One region of the Bacillus hominis genome, then DNA from elsewhere that is predicted to be linked to it. Evidence: riboswitches for the same ligand, from Rfam matches in the RefSeq annotation. Region 1 holds a riboswitch; the other holds the start of a gene.
What was found. Region 1 has a riboswitch for lysine ahead of QUF93_RS06695 (amino acid permease). Riboswitches for the same ligand answer to the same signal wherever they lie in the genome.

Region 1 (5,338 bases):
AGGCAAGAGGTTCTTATATGGCGATTAACGGAATGGTCTTTCAATTTGCAAAAATGAACGGGGCATTAGGAGTTATGTTAGGTTCATTTATTGCATCTTGGGGCATGAGTGCTCTGTACTTTATTGTTGGTATAAGCAGTATTTTATTATTTATGAAGGCGATAGGGAAAGAGAAATATCAAGATGAAGGGAAGGTTTCTCAGATTGGATAAAGTGAAATGATATAAAAAGCGAATCAGTTATAATGAGAAGCGCTTTTTATATCATTTTTAAAACGGATCAACTTCAGCTAAATTTGGATTGGTATTCATAATAGGGCTCCCATCTATTTATTTTGTATGTGCGAAATCATTATTTAACTTATGGATAGGAATTATATAGTCATTTTCACTATATGAGAACTGCCTATGAAAAGTGATTAGAAATTTTGGGACGAAAAAAGAGGCTGTGATGTGCAGCCTCTTTTTCGTTAAAATGAAGAAATCCTCTTCTTCGTTTTTGGTACGATAATAAATTTAATCCAGAGCATCCCAATTACTACAATGATCAAACTATGTAGTAATTGTCCTGTAGCAACAAGTACAACAGCCGAAAAAACGATTAATTGAATGCTTATTAAGATGAAAATTAAGCTGAGAAATTGATTCATTCTTTCTTCAATAGTAATTGGATATAATGCTACAATAATATTTCCCGAAAAATATTTCCACAGAGAACGAAGCTGCATAGAAATCATATATAGCACGACATAAGCGATAGCACCTTTTACGTATATATTCGGAACAAAATATAGGGTGAAAGCACCGATTAACCCTAAGCGAATATATATACCGAAATAATCATTACCACGTAAAAACGCTAGTGTATGTAAATAGAAGAACGTTGCTCGTTTTTTATGTAGTAAAGGTTCGATCCAATTTGTAAGCCATTTTCTGCTGTTTACTTGTTTTTTTAGTTGCGGCACATCAGTAAAGATGCTAGCGAATTGATAAAAGCGTATGTCCAATTTTTCTTCTTGTTCGATTATGTAATCCCACGGTATTCGTTTTGTAGGTTGTTTTTTCGTATATAGAAGTAGGAAAGCAAGAAGTAATAGTAAGCCGCCTAGCACAATGATATTTGCAACATAAAACAGCATGTAAATGATAAGTGCGTTACAAGCAATACGAATGATAAGCCATATGTTTTTTTCATGACTATCACGCCATACCCAATGTATGTATATGTTCCAGCCTTTAATAACCATTAAAATGATAAAGATTGTACATAAAAAAGGTACAGTTAATTGTAATGATTGCATGGCAAGAGGTACGATAATAAGGAACGTAAATATAAGCGGGAAAAGCTGAATGATGTAATTATATAGAAGAGATTTTTTAAAATAGGATGTTAATTTCTCTTCTAGTGCTAGTAAATAGACGGCGTCAGGTTTTTGAATAAATGTGCGAATTGGGCATCTCGTTATAATGAGTGTAAGTACGATTGTGATGAGTAATAAAGATATTCCTTTAGAAGGATCCGTTTTAAGAAACTTGGCGTAATAATATGCACCTACACATGAGACGAAGATGAAGCTATATAGTAAACCGTTAATCATACGTGCAAAATATGTGATGGCATTTTGAATATGTTGTTGAAAGCGAGAGCTCCATAGTGATTCGATTGACATGTTTTTCACCTCTTTTTTCTATTATATATGTTTTATTAAGCAAAAAACGAGCAAATTGCGTTACGCAACTTGCTCGTTTTTCTTTTCTTTATTTTTTTTCTGATCACGATTCATTAATGGATAGAAGGCAAAGCCAATTACGAATAGACCAATTCCGAGAAGGAATGTTTTAATATCGGATGCGCCTGTTTTAATAACCCATAGTGCATAGCAAAGTGCGATAACTGCGACTATGCCATCTGTAATTCTTGCCCGCATTTCATTTTTATACGTTTCACCAGTTGCGACTAGTTTTAACTGGAAGATTGGTGAAACGAGATATGGAATGAGATAGGCCAGTGTTGATACGGTAATAACGAATGTATAAGCTTCCGCAATGGTTCCTGATAATGTTGAGAATAAGAACACTTGCGACATAATGTTTGTTAATCGTAGTGAATGAATTGGACTTCCTTTTTTATTTGTTTTTGCGAAGAAGGAAGGGAAGAAACCTTCTTTTGCTGCTTGATAAGGTACTTCTGAGCTTAATAAAATCCAGCCTAATATGGAACCGAATAGGGAAGTAAGAGCAAGTAATGCCATAAGTTTCCCGCCGCCGTGACCCATTGCAGCGTTTAATGCATCTGCTAATGGACGTTCAGAAGCTTGTAATTTATCAACGTGAAGTACACCCATTGTTAAAATTGTAATTCCTAAATAAATTGCAACTGTTATTAGTAAACCAGCAACAGTCGCACGTTTTACCGTTTTGGGAGAGGTAGCTCGGTTTGATAAAAGAACGGCTGATTCAATCCCGATAAATGCCCAAAGTGTTGTAAGAGCAGCTAAGTTTACTTGTGAAAGGAGACCATGTGATACGCCTTCTTTATCGATCATCGGTGTGTACCATTGCCCAAATTTTGAAGCTTCGAATGCAAATAACGTAACAATGATGAATAGAAGGAATCCGGTTACTTTCGTTGTTGTTGCAAGGAAGTTTAATTTCCCAGCGCCGTTTACACCGTTTGTTAAAATTAAATGTGTGCCCCATAGTAAGACAGAACAAATAGTAAATGTAATTAGTTTTCCAACTTCTATATTGAAAGAGCCGATTGAAAACAATAGTCGTGTATCTTTCATAATCGGGAAGAAGAGCGATAAATATCCCGCAAAAGATGTGATAATGGCAACGTTACTTGCCCAGTTTGCAACCCAATATCCCCATACTATGCTGAAACCAGCCATTTTTTTCTTTTTTGGTGATGAGAATAAAGCATATGCATGACTTTGTGGTCCTGTCGTTAAATCAGGACGACGAATTGCTAAATTACCGAAAACAAGAGCTAGCATTAAAACACCAAACCCTGTTGTTAACCAAGCTAAAGTAACACCGAGAGGGCTAGCTGTTTGTGCCAACGTACTTGGCACCATGAAAATACCAGCGCCAACCATGTTACCGACAACGAAAGCTGTTAGTACCCAAAAGCCCCATTTTTTTTGTTGCATAGAAAATACCTCCAAAGTTAGTATAACCAAGTCAAGCGAGGAGATATGTATGTCTTCCGATTAGGGAAGAGAAGTTCCAAACAAAACAAAAAAAGCACGTAATTTGCCGCTACATGCTTTCTATCTTATAAGAAACCCACGACATACCTCTCGATAGCTCTCCACAAACGAAACGTTTGTGACAGTTCTGCACTTATTAAATGCAGACCCAGCAAGTGTGCATGGTGGACACGACTTACTTCGGCAATCATTCCTTTCTCATTTCTTCATCAATGCCACTACATCTCCTGAAATGATACTCTTAATGACTGCAACCTCTACCTCACCGAGATACGAATGAGGATTTAAATATTAAATTAACGTATTTAAGAGTAACAAATGAATTTTTATACGTCAATGGATATAGCAATAATCAGATTATAGAGAAGAGTTTGTGATTAAAAGGGAGAGGGATTATTATGTAATATTGAATTTTCATAATATAATAAATGTTATTAGCGCTAGATGATTGAAAAGGGGATGAAGTATATGTCTACATGTCATAAACATTCAGTAATAGGTGTGTTAGATTCGGGAGTTGGGGGATTAACAGTTGCGAGTGAGATTATGCGTCAATTGCCTAAAGAGAGCATTTACTATATTGGTGATAATGAGCGTTGTCCGTATGGGCCAAGAAGTGTAGAGGAGGTACAATCTTTCATATTTGAAATGGTTGAGTTCCTCAAGCAGTTTCCATTAAAAGCTTTAGTGGTAGCATGTAATACTGGTGCAGCTGCTGCATTGACTGATTTGCAAGAAGCACTTTCTATTCCAGTTATTGGCGTTATACATCCGGGAGCAAGAGCTGCAATTAAAGTGACAAAGAAAGGGAGAATTGGAGTAATTGGAACTGTAGGTACGATAAAATCTAATATGTACGAACAAGCATTACACGAGCTGGATACATATTTGGAAGTGCATAGTCATGCATGTCCGACTTTAGCTACAGTTGTAGAAAATCAATTAGAAGACACAGCATATGTAATGCAGCAAGTGAAACAAGGTTTACTGCCATTAACGAAAGAAGATATAGATACGTTAATTCTTGGGTGTACGCATTATCCACTGTTAGAGTCCTATATAAAAAAGGAGTTAGGAGAGGCTGTGACGATTATTAGTTCTGCAGAAGAAACAGCGATAGAGTTAAGCACCATTTTACAGCACAAAGGAATTCTGTCTGACAATCTTAATCCAAAGCATCGATTTTTTACGACAGGCTCTGTTTCATCATTTGAACATATTGCTGAGCGATGGCTAGGGTATCAAATTTCTGTAGAATGTGTGAATTTACCTATGGAAAAACAACTCGTGAACTAAATTGTATAAAAAGAAGCTGATCTAAAACTAGATCAGCTTCTACATATAAGATTAAACTAAGTTTAATACAGTTACTTTTTCGCGTGTCATAGACTCAAGGCTCTTACGAATACCTTGTGCGCCCATACCTGAACCTTTTACACCGATGAATGGGAAGTGGTCAGGGCCGCGCTCTGTGCGTCCGTTAATTTGAACAGAACCAGTTTCGATTTTGTTAGCAATTGCAAATGCTTTGTTAATGTCTTTTGTGAAGACACTTGCTTGCAAGCCGAACTCTGATTTGTTAGCAATTTCAATTGCTTGTTCATCTGAAGAAACACGGATGATTGGAAGGATTGGGCCGAATGGCTCTTCCCAAGCAACTTTCATTTCTTCTGTTACGTGGTCGATTAATGTTGGGTAAATTAAGTTACGCTCACGTTTGTTACCGATAACGATCGTTGCACCTTTTTCAACAGCGTCGTCAACTAAACCTTGAACGAAGTCAGCAGATTTGTCGTCTATTAATGGAACGATTGTGCTGTCTTGTTCTGGAGATCCAACTGATAGCTCAGCTACTTGCGCTTTTAATAAGCTAACAAGCTCGTCCGCTACGTTTTCGTGTACAAGTACACGTTTAATAGCTGTACAACGTTGACCAGAGTAAGAGAATGCACCGCTTACGATATGGTTTGCAGCATCTTGTAAGTCAGCATCTTCACGAACGATACCAGGGTCTTTACCACCAAGTTCTAATACAAGTGGAATCATCGCAGCTTTTTTCGCTAAATGTTTACCTGTGTTTGTACCACCTGTGAACGATACCATATTAATGCCTTCGTGTTCTAC
Region 2 (5,338 bases), 530 kb from region 1:
TTTTTTTAAAAGGAGTTGCCTTTACTAGACAACTCCTTCTTTCTCATTCACACCAGCTCTTTAATACGTATGCGATCGTTCCCAATAATATTTTCATATGTTTCACGCTCTACAACAATTTGTGATGTCCCACCTTTTGCAAAAACGACAGCTGGTCTACGAATACGATTATAATTATTCGCCATCGAGTACCCATATGCACCTGTACATGAAATCGCTAGTAAATCAGAAGAAGCAACTTTCGGGAGATTAATATCCCAAATAAGCATATCTCCACTTTCACAGCATTTCCCAGCAATCGAAACGAGTTCCTCATTTTCATCATTTCCTCGATTCGCCAACATTGCCTCATAACGAGCTCCATATAGAGCCGGTCTTAAATTATCTGTCATTCCACCATCGACTGAAACATATTTTCGAATGCCAGGAATATCTTTCACCGATCCGACTGTATAAAGTGTTGTTCCAGCATCACCTACGATACTACGACCTGGTTCAATCCATATTTCTGGAAGCGGATATTCACATAGTGTAAATTGTTCGCTTATCGTACTCGTTACAGCGTGCACATACGTTTCAAGTGTTAACGGTGTATCTGATTCCGTATAACGTATACCGAAACCTCCGCCCACATTTAATACTTTCATCACATAATGTGTTCGCTCTCTCACTTCTTCTAAAAATTGGCGGAGTACTTCAATTGCTCGAACAAATCCAGCCGTTTCAAATATTTGGGATCCAATATGCGAGTGAATTCCTAACACATTATAATTTGATTTTTGCAAGGCAAGCTCAATTGCTTGCATCGCTTGACCATTTGAAACACCAAATCCAAATTTCGAATCCTCTTGACCTGTTGTTATATATTCGTGTGTATGTGCCTCTACTCCAGGCGTTACACGGATTAATATGTTCACAAATTTCCCATGTTGCACTGCTAAATCATGTAAAATTTCTAATTCTAAGAAATTGTCTACTACAAAACAACCGATATTTGCCTGAAGAGCCATAATCATTTCTTCTTCTGTTTTATTATTTCCGTGAAAATGAATACGCGATGCAGGAAACCCTGCTTGGAGCGCAGTATATAATTCTCCTCCAGAAACAACATCTAAAGACATATTCTCTTCACGAGCTACTCGGCACATCTCCATGCACAAGAACGCCTTGCTAGCATATGCTACTTGATAAGAGAAACCACTTTCTTTAAAAGCACGATGAAACGCACGACATTTCCCTCGAATTGACTCTTCATCGTATACATAAAGTGGTGTTCCGTATTCTTTTGCTAGTTGCGTCGTATCGCACCCTCCAATTTCTAAGTGTCCTTGCCCATTGATTCGGCTTGTGCCGTGTAAATACATTTGAATTCCTCCCTTATTTCCTCTAAAACTCATAACCCCAATCTTCTATTCATTGCAGCACGCTTTTAGATAGACAAAAAACGCGCGGAACAATGTTCACACGCGTTTCTTATTAGGAAAAATATATATTGAAAAAATAAACGAGTTGTTATCTTCTCAAATAAGAAACCGCATCAACATCTCCAAATAGCTCTCCATAAAATAAATATTATGACAGTACTACATTTATTCAATGTAGTCCCAATATAAGAATAAGGTGGTCATTCTTATATTTCGGCAATAGTCCCTTTCAACCTATGATCACAGATTCCACTAAATCTCACATAGCTTACTCTTTCCTATCGCGGCCTCTACCTTTGAGAGTAGATGAGGTAAGTCTATTTAATTTTCAAACATCTAATGTTGCTATTAACAATACCAAAGGAACATTTTATTTGTCAAACAATTTTTTATATTGTTTTTTTACAGTTTAGTTTCGCATCGTTTGGTAAGCGCTTTACTATAATCTTTGTTACTTCCCATTCGCCTTCTTCGTTATTAAATGTAATTGCTACTTTTTCAAATGGGGGAAGAATTTTCCCTCCAACCTGTTCATACTTCGTTACTTCAATAATTGCTTGAAATAAATATGTACCACTATACACTTTTTTTATACTAATAATTTTAGGACATTGATAAGGTTTCAAGGTCCCATATTGTTTTTCAATTGCTTTATTTATTTTTGGAAATAAAACAGAATAAAGTGCATCTTCCATAAGGGGTGCATCATATTGGGCTATTGACACACTCGGTGAAGCAAAAAGCATAAAACTAATGCATACTATAAAATATAATAATTTTCGCATCATAACCTCCTTATCATTACGCAATACTTTCCATGTTTAACGAATGATAATAATCATACATAGAAATTCCATTTTATTGTCTCCCACTTCGCTTTTTCTACTCAATTGTTGCAAAAAAGGCCCACAACCCTCTTTTATTTTCGTATAATGATACTCATAGTATAATAATCATAATAATAAAGGACTGTTCGTATATATAAAGTGAGACACTTTTCAAACAAACTCACAGGAACTGTCATGATTTTAAGAGAGGAGTATATTATGCTAAAACATTTGTTTCCAAAACTGCGATTTGCACTCGTTGCAGTCGTTTTATTATGGATTAAAACATATATTGTGTACAAGCTAGCATTCGATATTAAAATTGATAACTTCTTTGAAGAATTTATGCTTTTTATTAATCCACTAGCTTCATTACTTTTATTTTTCGGTTTCGCTTTACTTGCATCTAAGCACCGCAACCGAATTATTATTGGAATTAGTTTTGTTCTGTCATTTATTTTATTTGGAAATGCAATGTTTTACGGGTTTTATGATGATTTCGTTACTTTCCCCGTTTTATTCCAAACAAATAATATGGCTGATTTAGGAACGAGCATTAAAGAACTCTTTACGTATAAAACATTACTTTTATTTGCGGATGCAATTATTTTAATGTTTATATCACGTAAATTCCCGGCATTTTGTGACAAAACACCACTTTCACGCTCTGAAAAGCGAACTTTCTTTAGTGGTGTAACAGCGATATTGGCACTGCAAATTGTCGTTTCAGTTATTTATAAGCCACAAATGTTCTCACGCTCATTTGACCGTCAAACTGTCGTGAAAAATTTAGGTTTATACACATATCATCTATTTGATATTACACTCCAATCTAAATCTTCAGCTGAACGTGTATTTGCAAGTGGGGACGGATTCTCTGAGATTAAAAACTATACTGACGCAAAAGATAAACACGTAGATAAAAACTTATTTGGAGCTGCAAAAGGGAAAAATGTAATTTTAATTTCAATGGAATCTACACAAAGTTTTGTTATTAATAAAAAAATAAATGGAAAAGAAATCACTCCATTTTTAAACGAATTTATTAAAGATAGTTTTTATTTCGATAACTTCTATCATCAAACTGGACAAGGTAAAACTTCTGATGCTGAATTTATCGTGGAAAACTCACTTTATCCGTTAGATCGTGGTTCTGTGTTCTTTACTCATGCAACAAATGAATATACAGCCACACCAGAACAATTAAAGAAATACGGATATTCTTCTGCTGTCTTCCATTCAAACGATAAAACATTTTGGAATCGTGATGTAATGTATCCTGCACTTGGATATGATCGCTATTTTAATTTAAATGATTACGTAGGCACGGAACAAATGTCTGTCGGTTGGGGATTAAAAGATAAAGAGTTCTTTGAGCAATCTATTCCAAAACTAAAATCTTTACCGCAGCCGTTCTATACAAAATTTATTACTTTAACAAACCATTTTCCGTTTCTTCTAAATCCAGAAGATCAATATGTTGATGAGTTTAATTCGGAAAGTGCTGTTTTAAACCGCTACTTCCCAACAGTTCGTTACACAGATGAAGCTCTTAAATTATTTATTAATCAATTAAAGGCAGAAGGACTGTACGACAATTCCGTTATTGTCATTTATGGTGATCATTACGGTATTTCCGAAAACCATAACGCAGCTATGGCTCAGTTCCTTGGGAAAGACGCTATTACACCGTTTGATGCGATGCAATTACAACGCGTCCCTCTCATCATTCATGTACCTGGTCAAGAAGGAAAAGTCATTTCTAAAGTATCCGGTCAAATCGATATTAAACCAACGCTGCTTCATTTACTTGGTATTAAAACGAATCAATCAGTTGAATTTGGAACTGACTTATTTATAAAAGAAAAAGATCCACTTATGGTAATGCGCGATGGTAGTTTTGTAACAGAGGATTATGTGTATACAAAAAATGTGTGCTACAAAAAAAGCTCAGGTGAAGAGGCAGATGTATCACTATGTCAGCCGTATATTGAAAAAGCAAAAACAGATTTAAAACTCTCTGACAAACTGATTTATGGAGATTTATTACGATTCGATCCTAACAATCGATATAAAACTGGAACGATGACAACGAAATTTGAATAATGTAGGAAGCAACTTTGTGAAAAGTTGCTTCTTTTTTACTTACACTTCAAATCTTTCACAAATTGGGAATTTCTTTCGTATGAGAAAGAAATTTATGGTATGATAAAATAAGTAAACTTTCATACACTAATTAAGAATTTATAACAGAAAGCAAGGGATCAGATTTTGTATAGAGCAGCTATTCCAAACTTATTTACGCTCGGAAATTTATATAGCGGATTTTTATCAATCGGCTATGCATCTTTAGGATATTATAAATCAGCTGCTATTTTAGTACTTATCGGGATGATGTTAGATAGTCTTGATGGGCGTGTTGCTCGTTTATTACGCGTTGATTCACAAATGGGGAAAGAGCTTGATTCACTCGCAGATGTTGTAACATTTGGCGCAGCACCTGCTGTTTTAATGTATTACACATCTTTTTCCAACTACGGAATCATTGGACTATACATAGCGGGATTATTCCCACTGTTTGGAGCATATCGCTTAGCACGATTTAATGTAACACCATCTTCTACTTCTATGAAATATTTCACTGGAGTTCCGATTACTGCAGCAGGAGGGCTTGTCGCTTTCCTAACATTATTTTCAAATACCATTCCAAAAATCGTTCTTATTACAGTATTTGTAACGTTCGCATTTTTAATGGTAAGTCGTATTCGTATCCCAAGTTTAAAAGATGTACCAATTCCACGATATAGCATCATTATTACACTATTTTTAGTCGGAAGCATTATCACAATGTACCAAACAGGTTTTGGTAATTTTTCTGTTTTCTTATTCATTGCCATTCCACTATATATTTTGTATATGCTATCTCAATTTCTTAGACAAAGACCATCTAAAAAAGAAAATAAAGAAAAATAAAAAGAAACCTTCCGAAATTGGAAGGTTTCTTTTTATTTTGTAACTAATACTTTTTGATTTACAGGTGTTACTGGTTCTTCACCATTTAATACAGCTAAAATATTTCTAACTGCC

Region 2: linked by a shared signal. The riboswitch ahead of lysA (diaminopimelate decarboxylase) and the one ahead of QUF93_RS06695 (amino acid permease) in region 1 are both predicted to bind lysine.

Annotation. Positions count from the first base shown of each region.
Region 1 covers NZ_JAUCFS010000005.1:820,439-825,776, forward strand. Annotated here, with positions in the region: gene QUF93_RS06685 (MDR family MFS transporter) at 1-212, shown strand, start outside; gene QUF93_RS06690 (ABC transporter permease) at 470-1,669, opposite strand; gene QUF93_RS06695 (amino acid permease) at 1,730-3,154, opposite strand; lysine riboswitch at 3,301-3,482, opposite strand; gene racE (glutamate racemase) at 3,683-4,510, shown strand; gene gapN (NADP-dependent glyceraldehyde-3-phosphate dehydrogenase) at 4,562-5,338, opposite strand, start outside.
Region 2 covers NZ_JAUCFS010000005.1:1,355,141-1,360,478, reverse strand. Annotated here, with positions in the region: gene lysA (diaminopimelate decarboxylase) at 48-1,364, opposite strand; lysine riboswitch at 1,544-1,725, opposite strand; gene QUF93_RS09315 (DUF3888 domain-containing protein) at 1,814-2,209, opposite strand; gene QUF93_RS09310 (LTA synthase family protein) at 2,471-4,357, shown strand; gene pssA (CDP-diacylglycerol--serine O-phosphatidyltransferase) at 4,523-5,224, shown strand; gene QUF93_RS09300 (NAD(P)-dependent oxidoreductase) at 5,257-5,338, opposite strand, start outside.